2 regions of the Flocculibacter collagenilyticus genome follow, and region 2 is predicted to be linked to the other one. Evidence: predicted binding sites of a transcription regulator. Region 2 holds the regulator's gene; the other holds the start of a gene.
What was found. The regulator MetJ, encoded in region 2, represses methionine synthesis genes. The targets are predictions, from matches to a motif close to TAGACGTCTAGACGTCTA.
Positions count from the first base shown of each region.

Region 1 (8,371 bases), 2.0 Mb from region 2:
CTGGATTAACGAAACATCGCCACAAGGCTACATTGTTGAAAAGTTACTGCTACAAGCTGAGCCTGAATACCAGCGAATTGCCACCCAAGGTAAAGAGATTAGATACTTAGATTGGGTGCTACCCGGTATCTTAGGCATGAATATGATGTTTAGTTGTTTATTTGGTGTTGGCTATGTGATTGTTCGATATCGTAAAAACTCAGTACTGAAGCGTTTACAAGCAACGCCGTTAAGCGCTTTAGAATTTATCAGTGCACAAGTTTTCTCGCGTTTGCTCATCGTGTTGGCGATTGTCGCAATTATTTATGTGGGCTGTGACTTAGTGTTCGATTTCTACATGATTGGTAGCTACTTTGACTTGCTGATTATTACTATTTTAGGAGCGTTGGCAATGATTGCCCTTGGCTTATTACTGGCCTCGCGAAGTAGAAGTGAGGAGTTAACAGGAGGCCTATTAAATATGGCCACTTGGCCAATGATGATTCTATCTGGCGTGTGGTTTTCGCTTGAGGGGGCGCCACGTTTTTTACACATTATTGCGCAGTTTTTGCCACTTACACATTTAGTGGAGGGCGCTCGAGCGGTAATGAGTAATGGCGATAGTTTAATTGATATTCAATATCATGTTACGGTTTTGCTTGGAATGACAGTACTGTTTACCGGGTTAGCCGCGGTTTTGTTTCGCTGGGAAGGTGACGGCCGTTAACTCGTCGTTGCCGTGATAGTGTTTTTACAGTGTACCGGCTAGGGTGAAGATATAGCGGTTTTTCAGTTTGCAGCTACACTGTAATAGGTACTTGTAGGTATCTATACTGATATAAATGCACTAATTGGATATCTGTTGAAATGACACCAAGACAAATAGAACTCATTCAAGCTTCATGGCAACAAGTTGTTCCCATTTCTAAACAGGCTAGCGAAATATTTTATGCGCGATTATTCGAGTTAGATAGCAGCCTTCGTGCATTGTTCAGCACAGATATGGACGAGCAAGGCGTAAAACTGATGACTATGTTAACCACGGTTGTAGAAGGACTAGCGCAGTTTGAGAAGTTAGAGGCTGAGATATGGTTGTTAGGGCGGCGCCATCTAGCTTATCAAGTTCAAGACAAGGATTATGACACCGTTGCACAAGCTTTACTTTACACGTTGGAACAAGGTCTAGGAGCAGAGACGTTTGATGATGAGCTTGAATCTGCTTGGGCTGAGGCATATGGGCATATTCAAAACGTTATGCTTGCTGGGGCACACGCTTCAACGAATAGTTATTTAACGTGGAAAGAAAGCCAACACTAAATAACCCAATGTGATGGTATTTAGGTTGGCTCATATTCGGTTTTAGCGATTACTTCTTTACAGACCAAGCAACCGTTTCACCAGCAAAAAATGGCACAATTGGATTGCCATTGGGTAACGTAATTTGCTCTGGAATGGTCCAAGATTCTTTAACCAAGGTTACGGTTCCCGTATTTCTTGGCAGACCATAAAAGTCGGGGCCATGATGACTAGTAAATCCTTCAAATTTATCCAGTGCATTTAGCTCGTCAAACACTTGAGCATATAGTTCTAGTGCGCTCCAAGCGCTGTAACAGCCAGCACAACCACATGCATTTTCTTTTTTATCTTTTTCATGCGGTGCTGAGTCGGTACCTAAAAAGAATTTAGGCGAGCCACTTGCTACTGCTTTTCTTAGTGCTTGTTGATGAGTATTGCGCTTTAAAACAGGCAAGCAATAGTTATGTGGGCGAATACCACCTACCAATAAATCATTGCGATTCAACATTAAATGCTGTGGTGTAATGGTTGCAGCAACATTATCTGACGCTTGCATGACAAAATTAACGGCGTCTTCGGTAGTGATGTGTTCAAACACCACTTTTAGCGTTGGAAAAGCATCAACGATTCGTTGTAAATGTTTATCAATAAACGCTTTTTCACGATCAAAAATATCAATGTGGCTGTCTGTTACTTCACCATGCACTAACAGCAGCATGTTATTTTCTGCCATGGCTTTAAATACTGGAAAAATATTATCAAGCTCTGTAACAGCTAAGTCAGAATTGGTGGTTGCACCTGCAGGGTATAGTTTAGCGGCAACTGCACCTGCGTTTTTGGCAGCTAAAATGTCTTCAACACTTGTGTTGTCAGTTAAATAGATGGTCATTAAAGGTTCAAAATCACTACCTGAAGGTCGAGCATCTAAAATACGTTGCCTATATGCGCTAAGACTTGTTGCGTTGGTAATAGGAGGCACAAGATTTGGCATTACAATGGCACGTTTGAAGCAACGTGCTGTCGCTGCTACTGTTTCTTCAAGAATATCACCATCTCTAAAATGTAAGTGCCAGTCGTCAGGCGCTTGAATCGTTATTTCAGTCATATTAAACCTTGCTAATTTAAGGAATTATTTAACGCTTAAAAAAATGCCAGTCTACATTAGACTGGCATTTTTAATTTATTTAAAAGCAGACATGATAATTACAGTCCGGCTGATGCTCTTAATGCTTCAACCTTATCAGTTGCTTCCCAAGGAAATTCTTCGCGGCCGAAGTGTCCGTAAGCAGCTGTTGGTTGGTAAATAGGGCGCTCTAAATCAAGCATCTGAATTAAACCGTACGGGCGTAAATCAAAATGCTCGCGCACTAGCGTAATTAATTTATCTTCATCAATTTTAGAAGTGCCAAATGTTTCAACACTAATTGAAGTTGGCTCTGCAACCCCAATCGCGTAAGAAACTTGAATTTCGGCTTTATCTGCTAGACCTGCTGCAACCAAGTTTTTAGCTACATAGCGGGCTGCGTATGCTGCTGAACGGTCAACTTTTGATGGATCTTTACCTGAGAAGGCTCCGCCACCGTGTCTTGCCATACCACCATAGGTATCAACAATGATTTTACGGCCTGTTAAACCACAGTCACCCATTGGGCCACCAATTACAAATCGACCTGTTGGGTTAATAAAGAACTTAGTTTCTTTGTTTAATAAGTCGGCAGGAAGAACGGGCTTGATGATTTCTTCCATTACAGCTTCAATTAAGTCATTTTGCTCAATAGAGTCGCAATGTTGAGTTGAAAGTACAACGGCATCAATACCAACTGGTTTACCATTTTCGTAAGCAAAAGTAACTTGAGATTTTGCATCTGGGCGTAACCATGGCAAAGTGTCATTTTTACGTACTTCTGCTTGGCGTTTTACTAAACGGTGAGAATAAGTAATAGGCGCAGGCATTAATACATCTGTTTCGTTACACGCATAACCAAACATTAATCCTTGGTCACCTGCACCTTGCTCGGCTGGGCTTGTTCTGTCAACACCTTGGTTAATGTCTGGAGATTGCTTACCGATAGTATTTAATATTGCACACGAATCGGCGTCAAAACCCATATCTGAATGCACATAACCAATTTCACGAACGGTGTCTCGGGTAATTTGTTCAATATCAACCCAAGCGCTAGTGGTAATTTCACCACCAACCATCACCATACCAGTTTTAACATACGTCTCGCACGCTACACGTGCTTTTGAGTCTTGCTCTAGAATTGCGTCTAGTACTGCGTCAGAAATTTGATCTGCAATCTTATCCGGATGGCCTTCAGATACTGATTCAGAAGTGAATAAATGTCTTGCCATGAGCCTCATCTTCTAAGTTGTTAATTGCGCAATATCGCGCTCAAATAATATAAAGGGGTAATTTTAATGCAAAGTGGGTGTTTTTTCCTAGTAAAATTTTACGTCTGGACGGCTATTTTTTATTTAGCTCTTTTTTACATCCTTAATATATATAGAATAACTTGCGTTTAAGTAAAGGGTGTAGCAACAACAGAGTAACTATTGTTATGCTGTAAATAAGCATATTTTAGGAAGTTAAGTCATGACATTACAGCATTTTGATCAGCATCAGGAAGAAACGCTACGCACGTTGTGTTTGCAACTTGATAATGAGTTACGGCCTTATTATCAAATTCATGGGTTTGTTTTTGCGATAGCGAGTTCACCAGAAATTCCCACCCCAAATGAATGGATGGCATGCGTATTTCAGCACTCTTCCAGCCTTTCTGAAGAGCAGGCAGAACAGTTGGTCAGTTGTTTAATGAGTTTATTTCACTTTTATGCAAATCAACAACGTGAGGGAGAAATATCGTTACCTCCTGCATGTACGTTTAAAGGTGCAGATGAGTCTAATGATGAGTTGTCAGATTGGTGCAACGGTATGTTATTGGGGCACACATTTGTTGAGCCTACCTGGAATAAAGCGTGGGGGGGAGCATCAGAACAATATAAAGATGTCGCGGAGTCGAGCATGGAGGAGGATTTAGTTGGTCTACTTTCACTTATTGCTACGTTTGCTGATATACCGTTAGCACTTGAAGACGCAGAGAAAGATAGTAGAAGCCAGCTAAGAGATAATCTACAGGATGCATACGAAACGTTGCCGCAGGCACTGGCTATGTATGTGGCACTGGCCGATAGCTTAGTGGACTTTTTGCCAGATCAAATGGAAACATTCGTACGCAGTGACAAGAAAATAGGACGGAATGACCCATGCCATTGTGGTAGCGGAAAAAAATATAAAAAGTGCTGTGCGATGCATTAGTGCATGCACATCATCCAATATTCATATAGGTTTTAGGAACAAGGAAGTACATGTGTTTAACAAGACTGAGGAGAAACAAACACATAACGGTTGATATAAGTGGCGAGTAACTAAATGTAAACTATACTTTTGTACGAAGTTTCAAGCAATTTACATGCAGTGACAATAAAGCGTTTATAAAAACCGAGGGTTATATGAGAAAGAACATATTTACCACTGTATTGCTTTCTTCTATGGTAGTTCCGGCTTATGCAAATATTTCAGATTCAATATCCATTAATGGATTTGGTTCTGTAATAGGAGCGAGTGTTGTAGACGGTGATGGTTATATTGCGGAGTACCCCAATTTAGCCATCTATGAAGACAGTGATCTCGACTTTGGCCAAGAAACACGGCTGGGAATACAAATAACTGGCAGAATTAATGAAAAAATGTCTGCCACAACACAGTTACTTATGCGCGGTGCAAACGATTTTGATACAGAAATTGGCTGGGCATATTTCACCTACGATATAACCGACACAAGTGCGGTGCAAATAGGGCGAATGAGAGTACCTGTTTATCACTTCTCTGAATTTATGGATGTTGGCTATGCTTACCCTTGGGTAAGGATCCCTTCAGATACCTATTCGTTAGATGTAACAAATTACAACGGTATTCGATATCTAAAAAGCTTTAGTATTAGCGATTACACCTTAGATTTAACATTTTTGTACGGTCAAGAAAAAAACGACGATGTTGAGTTAATGAGCTATTTATTTCCAGATCAAATAGATAGAGATTTTGAAGACTTACTAGGCGTTGTTGTTAACTTTGACATGAACAACTTTGTAATTCGAAGCTCTTATGTTGAAGGTGAGATGTTTGAAACACGACATTTGCCTGCATGGTTAGCGCCAATAGTAGGTTTAAATAATACTTATCCGAGCTCTACGGGGAAAGTTGATAGCAATGGCGATTTATTGGTTGCAGCGGATACAGAGTATGACATTTCGTTTTTTGATGTATCCGTAAAAGCCTCCCTAGGTGATTTTTCGTTTTTTGCGGAATACAACAAGTATAAGCCATTTTATAAGTCTTATTTTGCCAGTATTGATTACCGCTGGGACGAATTTCAAGCCTACCTTTTATACTCTAAGTTTGACTTAGATCAGCCTTGGGAGTCGCACGATACAACCGCAATTGGTTTACGCTATGACTTCATGACCAACGTCGCATTTAAAGTTGAAATATCTAAGTTTGACGATACAGGCTATAACCCATTTACCTTAGAGCCAAACCCTGTATTTAAAGGTGATCCTGACGGTGATGGTGACGTAACAGTTGTTACTTTTGGTTTTGACTTTGTTTTTTAAGGGGAAAATTGTGAAAAAATCAATTCCACTCATATTTGCTGCATTAATTAGTCATTCAGTATTTGCTGAAGTTGCGGTTATCGTTCACCCATCTAATGCTAATACAATGGATGAAGGTGCTATATCAAGAATATTTCTTGGTAAAGCAAAGTCGTTTCCAGATGGCAGCCAAGTTGTGCCTATCAGCTTGGCTGAGTCAAGCGATACAACTAAAGAGTTTAATAAGAATGTGCTGAATAAATCATCCAGTCAACTTAAAGCATATTGGTCAAAACTGGTTTTTACTGGAAAGGGTACACCGCCAAGAGCCATGGATAGCGAAGAGGAAATGATCAAGCTAATTAGTACCAATCCAAGCATGATTGGCTTTGTTTCTAGTGACAAAGTAACGGGTGACGTGAAGGTGTTAGGTAAGTTTTAAACTTGTATTTAATGTGTTTACTCGCTAGCTCTCTTATACGTGTAATCTAACCAATACTGTTGTACGTATTGGTTAGATAGCATCAGATGTTGGCAGTTTTAAATAGCATATAGTTGGGTGAAGCATTACAGCTTTTTCTTACAAAACGAGCGTTTTTAGTCTCTTCTTTTTTATCAGCTTTTTGGTGCAACAATGGCTAGTTTTATTAGCTGGACTATACTGCTAAATATGCCTTTCTTAAATTTTAGATTGTATTTCCCCCTAGGTGTGAATCAAGGTCTATAATCGTATTATCAAACAGTTAGGAGAAGTGTAGCGTGTCAGACTTTTTATTTTGTGACGACGATGATAGCCAACCTGAAGAAATGCTATTTTCCAAGCCCGCCTGGAAAGTGTTGATTATTGACGACGAACCTGACGTTCACGAAATTACTAAATTAGTACTAAACGACTTTCAGTTAGATGATAGGCGTTTAGACTTTTATAGCGCGCACTCTGCGGCTGAGGCTAAAGAATTACTTAAACAACATGATTTCTGTGTTGCTTTTGTTGATGTTGTGATGGAAACGTCTCATGCAGGGTTAGATTTAATTAAATATATTCGAAAAGATCTGAATGATCACATCATTCGCTTGGTTTTGCGTACAGGGCAACCCGGAGAAGCGCCAGAGTCTTCAGTGATTAGAGAGTATGATATCAATGATTATAAGCATAAAACTGAATTAACAGATCGAAAATTAACCACACTCATGTTTTCAACCCTGCGCTCATACCGAGATATTGTGACAATAGAAAAGCACAAAACGGGTTTAGAGCGCATTATCAACGCTACCATCAACTTTTTAGATTGTAATACCATTACTGAATTTGCCTCTGCAGTATTGTCGCAAGTCGCAAATGTGCTGGGCATTAGCGATCGCAAAATTTTATGCTGTGCAGCGGTAAGTGCAACCGATAAACCTGACGTGTTAGATTTAGATATTTTGGCAGTATCAGACGAGTCGGTTGAAGACGTAAGTCAGGCAAGCGTTCCTTCTGAAATTAATGAGTTGTTTGTTAGGGCGCATAATGAGCGATGTTCAATCCATTCCCCAGAGCATTTTGTTGGCTACTTTATTACAAGAAAAGGGCTGGAGAATCTACTTTATGTTAGTCATGGTGATGAGCTTACACCGGAAGAGCATGACATTCTTGAGTTTTTTACCAACAATATAGCTGTGGCGTATGACAATATTCGCATGCGTGAAGTGGTGAAGTCTTCGCAAAAAGAGTTAAGTTATATTCTTGGGGAAGCAGTAGAAAGGCGCTCAAAAGAAACAGGTAGTCATGTTAAGCGCGTAGCGAACTACAGTTATATGTTAGCAACATATATAGGGTTAGGTGAGTACACATCAGAGCAAATAAAACTTGCATCGCCGTTGCATGACGTAGGAAAAATAGGGATCCCAGATAAAATTTTAAATAAGCCCGCAAAGCTTGACGAGCAAGAGTGGGAGGTGATGAAAACCCATGCACAGTTGGGTTACGACATTTTGTCTCAATCACAAAATGAAATTTTGCAACTTGGCGCTAAAATAGCGCAGCAGCACCATGAAAAGTACGACGGTAGCGGTTACCCCTTGGGGTTAAAAGGTAAGCATATTGATATCGTCGGTCGAATTACCGCATTAGCTGATGTATTTGATGCGCTGGCCAGTTCCCGTTGTTACAAGCCTGCTTGGCCTTTGGAAAAGGTTCTCGATTTACTAGAAAAAGAAAAAGGAAAACACTTCGATCCAGAATTAGTTGATATTTTGCTAGAAAATCTAGACGAATTTTTAGCGATACGAGACGCATTTCCAGATCCTGATATGGAAATCGCAACCGGTGATTTAGAAAATCGATAGCCTGACTGTATTATCTGGCTGTATTATGTTGTTATCGTAGATACACCTAATCTTTCTTTTCTCTACTCCAAATACTTATAAGTCGTGTTTTATATACTGTTATTGATATATAAAA
Region 1 covers NZ_CP059888.1:1,437,113-1,445,483, forward strand. The annotation lists gene HUU81_RS06380 (ABC transporter permease) at 1-706, shown strand, start outside; gene HUU81_RS06385 (globin family protein) at 847-1,296, shown strand; gene pyrC (dihydroorotase) at 1,346-2,380, opposite strand; gene metK (methionine adenosyltransferase) at 2,479-3,630, opposite strand; partial or broken gene HUU81_RS17415 (YecA/YgfB family protein) at 3,872-4,414, shown strand; partial or broken gene HUU81_RS17600 (SEC-C metal-binding domain-containing protein) at 4,490-4,594, shown strand; gene HUU81_RS06405 (porin) at 4,789-5,949, shown strand; gene HUU81_RS06410 (type 2 periplasmic-binding domain-containing protein) at 5,960-6,370, shown strand; gene HUU81_RS06415 (DUF3369 domain-containing protein) at 6,688-8,256, shown strand.
Region 1: a site for MetJ is predicted at 3,728-3,745, ahead of metK (methionine adenosyltransferase). Genes of this name have one in related genera too.

Region 2 (8,371 bases):
AGTGCCGACGCAGCTGGAGTAGACGCTGTGATTGTGCCTAAAGACAAGTCGGCAAAAATAACTGCAACAACGCGTAAAGTGGCGTGCGGAGCTGCAGAAACGATCCCATTAATACAAGTTACCAATTTAGCGCGTTCTATGCGTACGATACAAGAAGCGGGTGTATGGATTACAGGCACGGCGGGTGAAACCGATCAACACTTGTTTGATGTTGATTTAAAAGGACCAACCGCAATTGTCATGGGCGCAGAAGGTGATGGCATGCGTCGTTTAACACGAGAACATTGTGATCAGTTAGTTAAAATTCCAATGCAAGGTACGGTTTCTAGCTTGAATGTGTCGGTTGCAACGGGTATTTGTTTATTTGAAGTATTACGCCAGCGCTTGGGGTAGACAATTATTCGCACCATATTCCAAGGAAGTATATGCATACTTCCTTTTCATTTAGCTTATTGACGTTGTGTGCCTTTAGTTGAAGCCAGTCGTACACCATCAACGACACTAAAAATATCAAATGGGCGTTGTAGAGCTTTACAATTGATAAGTTTTTCCTGATCTTTAGCAGCCAAACTATCGAACATCAACTTTGCTTCAAATGTTTGGGGGGTGGTGATGGGGAGCATCGTTTGCCATACATCAAAAAACTTTAAAGTATGCTCGTCTACACCTTCAATATTTTGCTCTAGTACTTTATATTCATGCCGCATATTTCTTTCTGTTGTCAGCAGTTGTAATACTTCTAGTTGCAACGACTTAGAGCACTTTAACTCATGAAGGTTGTTTATATGCATTAGTCCATCAATTGTGCTTTCAGTTAGTTCGCACTTTGATATTTCATTAGTGGTAATAGTGGCACGCTGATGTTTAGCTTCACATTGCTCTATTGCGGTAGTTAACTCACCAAGTTTAATAATCAGGTTCTGTGCAAGGGCAACGTAAATATCTTTATTCGTTTGTTCGAGTGCAGATGATGAACTAGCGAACATTAGCGTAAATAATACAATCAAGCTTTTGTGCGGAAACATATTGCTAACTTCCTCAAAATTGGCTTTCACTTCCATTAGTGCGTAGTGAGGCGGATGAGGCTATTGGTATAATTTTTTTTCTAGCAACTTTATCAAGTCCTTCTATACTTTTGCTAATATTGCTCCAATCTGTAGAGCCCTTCGCGGCTAAAAAGCGTTTACTTGCAGAACGGCTAAATAAAGATAAGATATTTCCAAAGATTATAGCGCCTTTACCTATCAAAGCGGTTTGAAGAACCTCTTTGATAATGCTTAACTGCTCTTTACTGTAGTCACTTAAATCTACTTGTGATTCTAAGGTGCATCCTGACATTGCTTCCTCATTAACTTTTTAATCGAAATATAGAAACAAATATATAAACATTATTTTAAATTTGTGTAAATGTCATTTTCTACGCTACAAAAAACATATCTGTTTAATCATCTATTAGTATTGCCTCACTTGGCGGAATAACGTACAATGCGCGCCCTTATCAGCCAATTAATTGTTTCCTTGCCTTAGCGATAGTTTGGCTGAGCTATCTAAAGAGGCTACTTAAACCGAAAGGATCCAAAATGCGTCATTACGAAATCGTATTTATGGTTCACCCTGATCAGAGTGAGCAAGTATCTGGTATGATCGAGCGTTATACTGGTACTATCAAAGAAGCTGGTGGTACTATCCATCGTTTAGAAGACTGGGGTCGCCGTCAACTAGCTTATCCTATCCTTAAGCTTCACAAAGCACACTACGTTTGCATGAACGTAGAAGCTAATGCTGAAACTATCGACGAGCTTGAAACTACTTTCCGTTACAACGATGCGGTACTACGTAACATGGTTATGCGTACTAAATCAGCTGTAACTGAAGCGTCTCCTTTTGCTAAAGAAAAAGACGCGCGTGATTCTCGTGATACTCGTGATACTCGCGAAGTGAAAAAAGACGTTGTTGCTGAAACTAAAGAAGAGACAGCAGCAGAATAATTTGTGATGGACAATTGGTATGTGTTAACCGGAACGGTTTGCAAAACACCCATGCGTTCAACAAGCCCGGCGGGTATTCCTCATTGCAAATTTGTATTGGAACACCAGTCGCAACAACTTGAAGCAGGTATGCAACGAAAAGCGTACTTAAGAATGCAAGTGGTTGTTAGTGGCGAAGCATCACAACATTATACTCAAGCATTAGATGTTGGCAGTGTACTAAGAGTGGCTGGATTTTTAAACAGACACGAATCCAAACAAGGTAACCCACTGCTGGTATTACATGCACAACAGATAGAAAGATTAAGTTAGGAGAGTGTTTCATGGCACGTTACTTCCGTCGTCGTAAATTCTGCCGTTTTAAAGCAGAAGGCGTACAAGAAATTGATTATAAAGATCTAGCTACTTTAAGAAACTATGTAACTGAAAGTGGTAAAATCGTACCTAGCCGTATTACAGGTACTTCAGCTAAATACCAACGTCAACTTGCTCGCGCAATCAAACGTGCACGTTATTTAGCACTATTACCATACACTGATTTACATAATCAGTAATAGTTAACCCATATTACTAGAGGTAGCAAGATGGAAATCATTCTACTAGACAAAATCGCTAACTTAGGCGGTTTGGGTGATCAGGTAGCAGTAAAAGCGGGTTACGCACGTAACTTTCTTTTCCCACAAGGTAAAGCTGTACCTGCCACTAAAGCAAATGTTGAAAAATTTGAAGCACGTCGTGCAGAACTAGAAGCTAAGTTAGCTGAAGAGTTAACAGCTGCTGAAGGCCGCGCTGAAAAACTTCAGTCACTAAATGATGTGACTATCGTTTCTAAAGCAGGTGATGAAGGCAAGCTATTCGGTTCTATCGGTACTCGTGACATCGCTGATGCGATCACTGAAGCGGGTGTTGAAGTAACTAAAGCTGAAGTTAAACTTCCTTTAGGTGCTATTCGTGAAACTGGCGAATACGACATTGCTATTCAGCTACACGCTGACGTAACTACTAACGTTAAAGTTGCAGTAATTGCTGAAGCTTAATTAGTTGTTATGTAATGAGCTATATCGCGCAGGTATAGCTCATTAAAAAAGCCGTATTTATTCATTTAAATACGGCTTTTTTGTATTTAGCGTTTGTACTTAGTACATGAAAAGTTACAGCTTCGACTCTACAAAGGCGCACAGGCTACCAAAGCTTTCAAATGTTTCTGCGCTAATTTCATCGTCTTCTACATAAATATCGAATGTTTCTTCAATAGAGGTAATCACGGTGACTACTGCCATTGAATCGAATTCAGGAATAGAACCGAGTAATAAGTCATCCTCATTGAAAGTTGTAGATTCATCTAATTGCAGTGTTTCAATTAGGATTTTTTGAACATGGGTATTTACTGACATCGCGCTTTCCATGAAGTAAGCGGCCAACATTTAGTCGACCAAATTAAGAAACAGGTTAAGATATTAGGGCGTGCCCTAGTTTATTTTTTAAATAAGCTAATGAAAACCATTATGCTTATTTTCTAAACGCGTTATTATACGTAATTGGTAAATTAAGTGAATCATAAATAATTAGCTTAAATACAAGACTTGGTTTTGGCGCTTCAAGCAGCGTCACAATACAATTTTTTGTTGTTTAAGTGATCTCTACAGCACCCTAATTGGTGGCCACAAATATATCGAATGGACGTTAAACGGAATGATTACATTTGTACATGATCTTATTTTAGCTGGCGCGACACAATTTAAAGATAATATTGCATTAAAACATAAAGATACTGATGTGAGTTATCAGGCGTTATCCCAAAACATTCAACGCTTTGCTCAAGGTATTTCAGCACTTGGCTTGCAGCCACAAGAGCGAGTAGCAGTATTTCTTCCTAAACTCCCACAAACGATATACGCATTTTTTGGGACTTCCCTAGCGGGCGGGGTATTTGTGCCAGTGAACCCTGTCTTAAAAGCCGAGCAAGTTAAGCATATTTTAAATGACTGTAATGTTCGAGTGCTGGTCACCAGCAAAGATAGATTGAAAGCCCTTTCTAGCATTTTAAGCGAGTGCCAAGACTTAAAAGAAATTATCTTAATTGATGATGAAGCCAGTGAATTTGCAGGTCATATTCGCGTGTCTCACTTTGATAATTTACCGCTATCGAACGTTTCCCACAGCCCAGTAACTGATAATCAAATGGCGGCTATTTTATATACCTCAGGTAGTACAGGTAAACCAAAAGGTGTGGTGATCTCGCACCGTAATATGGTGGTAGGCGCCCAAAGTGTTTCCACGTATTTAGAAAATACAGCAGAAGATAATATTTTAGCGATTTTGCCACTGAGCTTTGACTATGGGTTGAGTCAGTTAACGTCTGCCTTCAACGTGGGAGCTACGGCAGTATTACTGGATTACTTTTTAGCTAACGACGTTGTTAAGGCGGTAGAAAAATACAGTATTACTGGTATCGCAGCCGTACCGCCTTTATGGATGCAACTCACTAAGTTAAATTGGCCAAAAGAAGTAGCAGGTTCAGTTCGATATTTTACAAATAGCGGTGGCGCTATGCCAGAACCCTTGCTAGCCAGTTTACGAGATATTTTTCATCAAGCCAGCCCTTACCTGATGTACGGTTTAACGGAAGCATTCCGTTCTACATATTTACCACCACAAGATGTAGACAGTAAGCCAGGTTCGATGGGCAAAGCTATTCCTAATGCAAAAGTGATTGTGGTAAATGATGATGGCGACGAGTGTGTAGCGAATGAGCCGGGCGAATTAGTTCATTTAGGTCCACTGGTTAGTTTAGGTTATTGGAACGCCCCCGAAAAAACTGCTGAACGGTTTAAGTTAGCACCAACGAAGTTACCAGAATTATGCTTGCCTGAGTACGCTGTTTGGAGTGGCGATAGGGTGAAAAAAGATGAAGATGGCTATTTATATTTTGTTGGTAGAAAAGACGAAATGATAAAGACATCAGGCTATCGTGTTAGCCCAAATGAAATAGAAGAAGAAATTTACCAATTAGATGCCAATATTCATGAAGTGGCTGCGTTTGGTGTGACTCATCCAACATTAGGGCAAGCCATAGTTGTTACATTAACGGCAGGGGCCGAGGTAACAGAAGGCGTCATTATGAAAGCATGTAAAAAGCAATTACCAAACTTTATGGTGCCTCATAAAATTGTGTTTATGGACAAGCTTCCACGCAACGCCAATGGTAAAATAGACCGCACATTATTGTCTCAACAACATAAGGAAGCTTTCGTTAATGGTTAACTTAGCAGCAGGCAGCCAAACAACTACAAAAAAAGTGGCGCCTATACATCAGCAAATGGATCAGTTTGCAGTACAAGATCAGCAGCTTTTAATCGCTGGATTTAAGTTAGACGAAATTGCCCGCTTGATTAACCAAGACGTATTTTATGCCTACGATCTTAATGTTATAGAAAAACAGATTGAGAACTTTAAACAACACATCCCCCAATCTATTAAGTTGCATTACGCTATTAAAGCAAATCCATACCCTGCGTTAGTCAATGCGATGGTGACCAAGGTGGATGGCTTTGATGTTGCCTCGCACAAAGAAATGTTATTAGCATTACAAAGTGGTATGCCAGCAAGTGAAATTAGCTTTGCAGGGCCTGCCAAGCAAGAAGTAGAGATCACTGCTGCAATTGAGGCTGGTATTACATTGCATGTAGAGTCGTTAACAGAGCTTGAACGTGCGATCAGTTTAAGCAAGTGCACCAATAAACAAGCTAAAATAGCATTTCGGGTCAATCCTGCGTTTGAGCTAAAGGGTGCAGGAATGAAAATGGGTGGTGGCCCTAAACAGTTTGGTATTGATGAAGAGATCCTGCTCGATAAATTACCCAAGATGGATTTTAGCCAGTTTGAATTTGTTGGTTTTCATATTTTTTGGGGTTCGCAGAATTTAAAACCTGACGCCATCATGAATGCGCACAATTGCACGTTCGAATTAGCTGATCGGTTGTGCGCTGTCACACCTGTTAAAGTGAAAACCATTAATATTGGTGGCGGTTTCGGTGTTCCTTACTTTGCCGGAGAGACACGTCTTAATTTAGCGCCAATAGGCGAGAACCTGAGCTCACTACTTACCCAATATTCGCAATTAACAGAGCTTGAGCTTGTAATTGAACTGGGTCGATATTTAGTGGCTGAAGCGGGGATATATGCGTGTAAAGTGACAGACATTAAAACGTCTCGCGGCCATACTTATATTATGACGAACGGTGGTTTACATCATCATTTGTCTAACTCAGGTAACTTTGGCCAAGTTATTCGCAAAAACTACCCAGTAGCAATTGCTAATAAAATGAATGAAGCAGTGATTCAAGAACCTGTATCTGTGGTAGGGCCATTGTGTACCCCGTTAGACACACTTGCGGATAAGTTCAAACTTCCGCAGGCAGAAATAGGCGATTGGTTTGTGGTATATCAATCAGGAGCTTATGGTGCAACAGCCAGTCCGCAAGACTTTTTGGGGCATCCACACGTCACAGAGATCTTATTGTAGTAACTTGCGCAATACTCACTTGTGCGTGATATTGCAACAACGAAATGTCCTCATTAATGAAAACAGCCCCATTGGGGCTGTTTTGCTAATACAAACAAAAAAGTAACGCGAAGCAAATCACGCACAAATTCATTGCTAACCCACTATGATTCAGAAGTTTCAATATCTGGGATCGGTAAACCGCGTTGCGTTAAAATTTCTCTAACACTTTCAGGTACCTGTTCTGGATTGTCTTTCATCAAATCATTATCGTTGGGTAACGGTTGCCCAGTAAATGCGTGAAGAAATGCTTCGCATAGCAACTCACTATTGGTTGCATGACGCAGGTTTTTAACTTGGCGTCGTGTACGTTCATCAGTTAATACTTTTAATACGGTAAGTGGAATTGAAACCGTAATTTTTTTAACTTGCTCTGATTTTTTACCGTGTTCAGCGTACGGGTGAATATACTCACCATTCCATTCTGCCATTACTTAAGCCTTGATTAATAGTCTAATACTGAGAGTGACTTTGGTTAAAATTAATAGCTTTGTGCCAGTGCACCTTTCGCGCCATTCAATTCTAAAAACTGCGTAAATTCTAACTGTTTTACTGTATGAGTCAACACGCCTTACAACGCTTGTTTAATAGGTATTTATTAATACGCTAAAAATTTGGTTGACAGCAATTAAATTTAAATCTAGATTTATAGACGTCTAAACATCCAAATAATAAATTGCATTGAGAAATAACTATGAGCCACTCCACAAATTACTCGAACAAATCGGTCAGTTTGAATACCGTTGCTGTACGTGCTGGTATTGATCAAGACCAGCATCATGGCGCAGTTGTGCCGCCACTCCATTTAAGCAGTAACTTTTCTTTTGCCGATATTGAACAACCACGTCAGTACGACTACACACGTTCTGGCAATCCTACGAGAGACATTTTAGGAGCTACCTTGGCCGAATTAGAAAAAGGGTCAACAGGCATTGTAACCAGCAGCGGAATGTCAGCCATACACTTAGTAACACAGCTCCTACAAGCTGAAGATGTATTAGTTGTACCGCATGATTGTTATGGTGGTAGCTTTCGGTTATTTACGCACCTTGCTAAACGTAATCAATTTCAATTGCAAACCATAGATTTTACGGCACCAGATTTGGAACAAACGTTAGAAGCCATCAAACCCAAATTAATATGGATAGAAACCCCAAGTAACCCATTACTGCGCCTAACTGATGTAAAAGCGGTTTGTTTACAGGCAGCAAAATTAAATGCATTAGTTGCAGTTGATAATACGTTTCTTTCACCCGTACTACAGCAGCCGCTACAGTTGGGGGCAGATATCGCAGTGCACTCCACCACCAAATACATTAATGGCCATAGTGATGTGGTGGGCGGCGCGGTGATCACAAAGTCTCAAGAGCTAGGTGAGCAACTAACCTGGTGGGCAAATTGTATTGGTATTACTGGTGCACCGTTTGATAGCTTTTTAACATTGCGTGGTTTAAGAACATTAACCCCCAGAATACGCCAGCATCAAGCCAATGCAATTGCAATAGCAGACTTTCTAGCCGCGCAACCCGCAGTTAAAAAAGTATATTACCCAGGATTAAATACCCATCCGCAGCATGAACTTGCCAAACAACAGCAATATGGTTTTGGCGCGATGCTCAGTTTTGAGCTTGAGGGTGATAGCCACACTATCAAAGAGGTGGTTAAAACGTTTATTGCCCAACTTAACCAGTTTACTTTGGCCGAATCGCTGGGAGGAGTAGAAAGCTTAATTTGTCATCCTGCCACAATGACACACGCAGCAATGACAGCGGATGCAAGGGCGCACGCTGGAATCGGCGAGTCGTTAATACGTATTAGC
Region 2 covers NZ_CP059888.1:3,454,878-3,463,248, reverse strand. The annotation lists gene rlmB (23S rRNA (guanosine(2251)-2'-O)-methyltransferase RlmB) at 1-393, shown strand, start outside; gene HUU81_RS15385 (hypothetical protein) at 450-1,025, opposite strand; gene HUU81_RS15380 (hypothetical protein) at 1,039-1,338, opposite strand; gene rpsF (30S ribosomal protein S6) at 1,581-1,988, shown strand; gene priB (primosomal replication protein N) at 1,995-2,300, shown strand; gene rpsR (30S ribosomal protein S18) at 2,312-2,542, shown strand; gene rplI (50S ribosomal protein L9) at 2,573-3,025, shown strand; gene HUU81_RS15355 (acyl carrier protein) at 3,140-3,382, opposite strand; gene HUU81_RS15350 (acyl-CoA ligase (AMP-forming), exosortase A system-associated) at 3,681-5,252, shown strand; gene HUU81_RS15345 (pyridoxal-dependent decarboxylase, exosortase A system-associated) at 5,245-6,513, shown strand; gene metJ (met regulon transcriptional regulator MetJ) at 6,657-6,983, opposite strand; gene metB (cystathionine gamma-synthase) at 7,247-8,371, shown strand, end outside.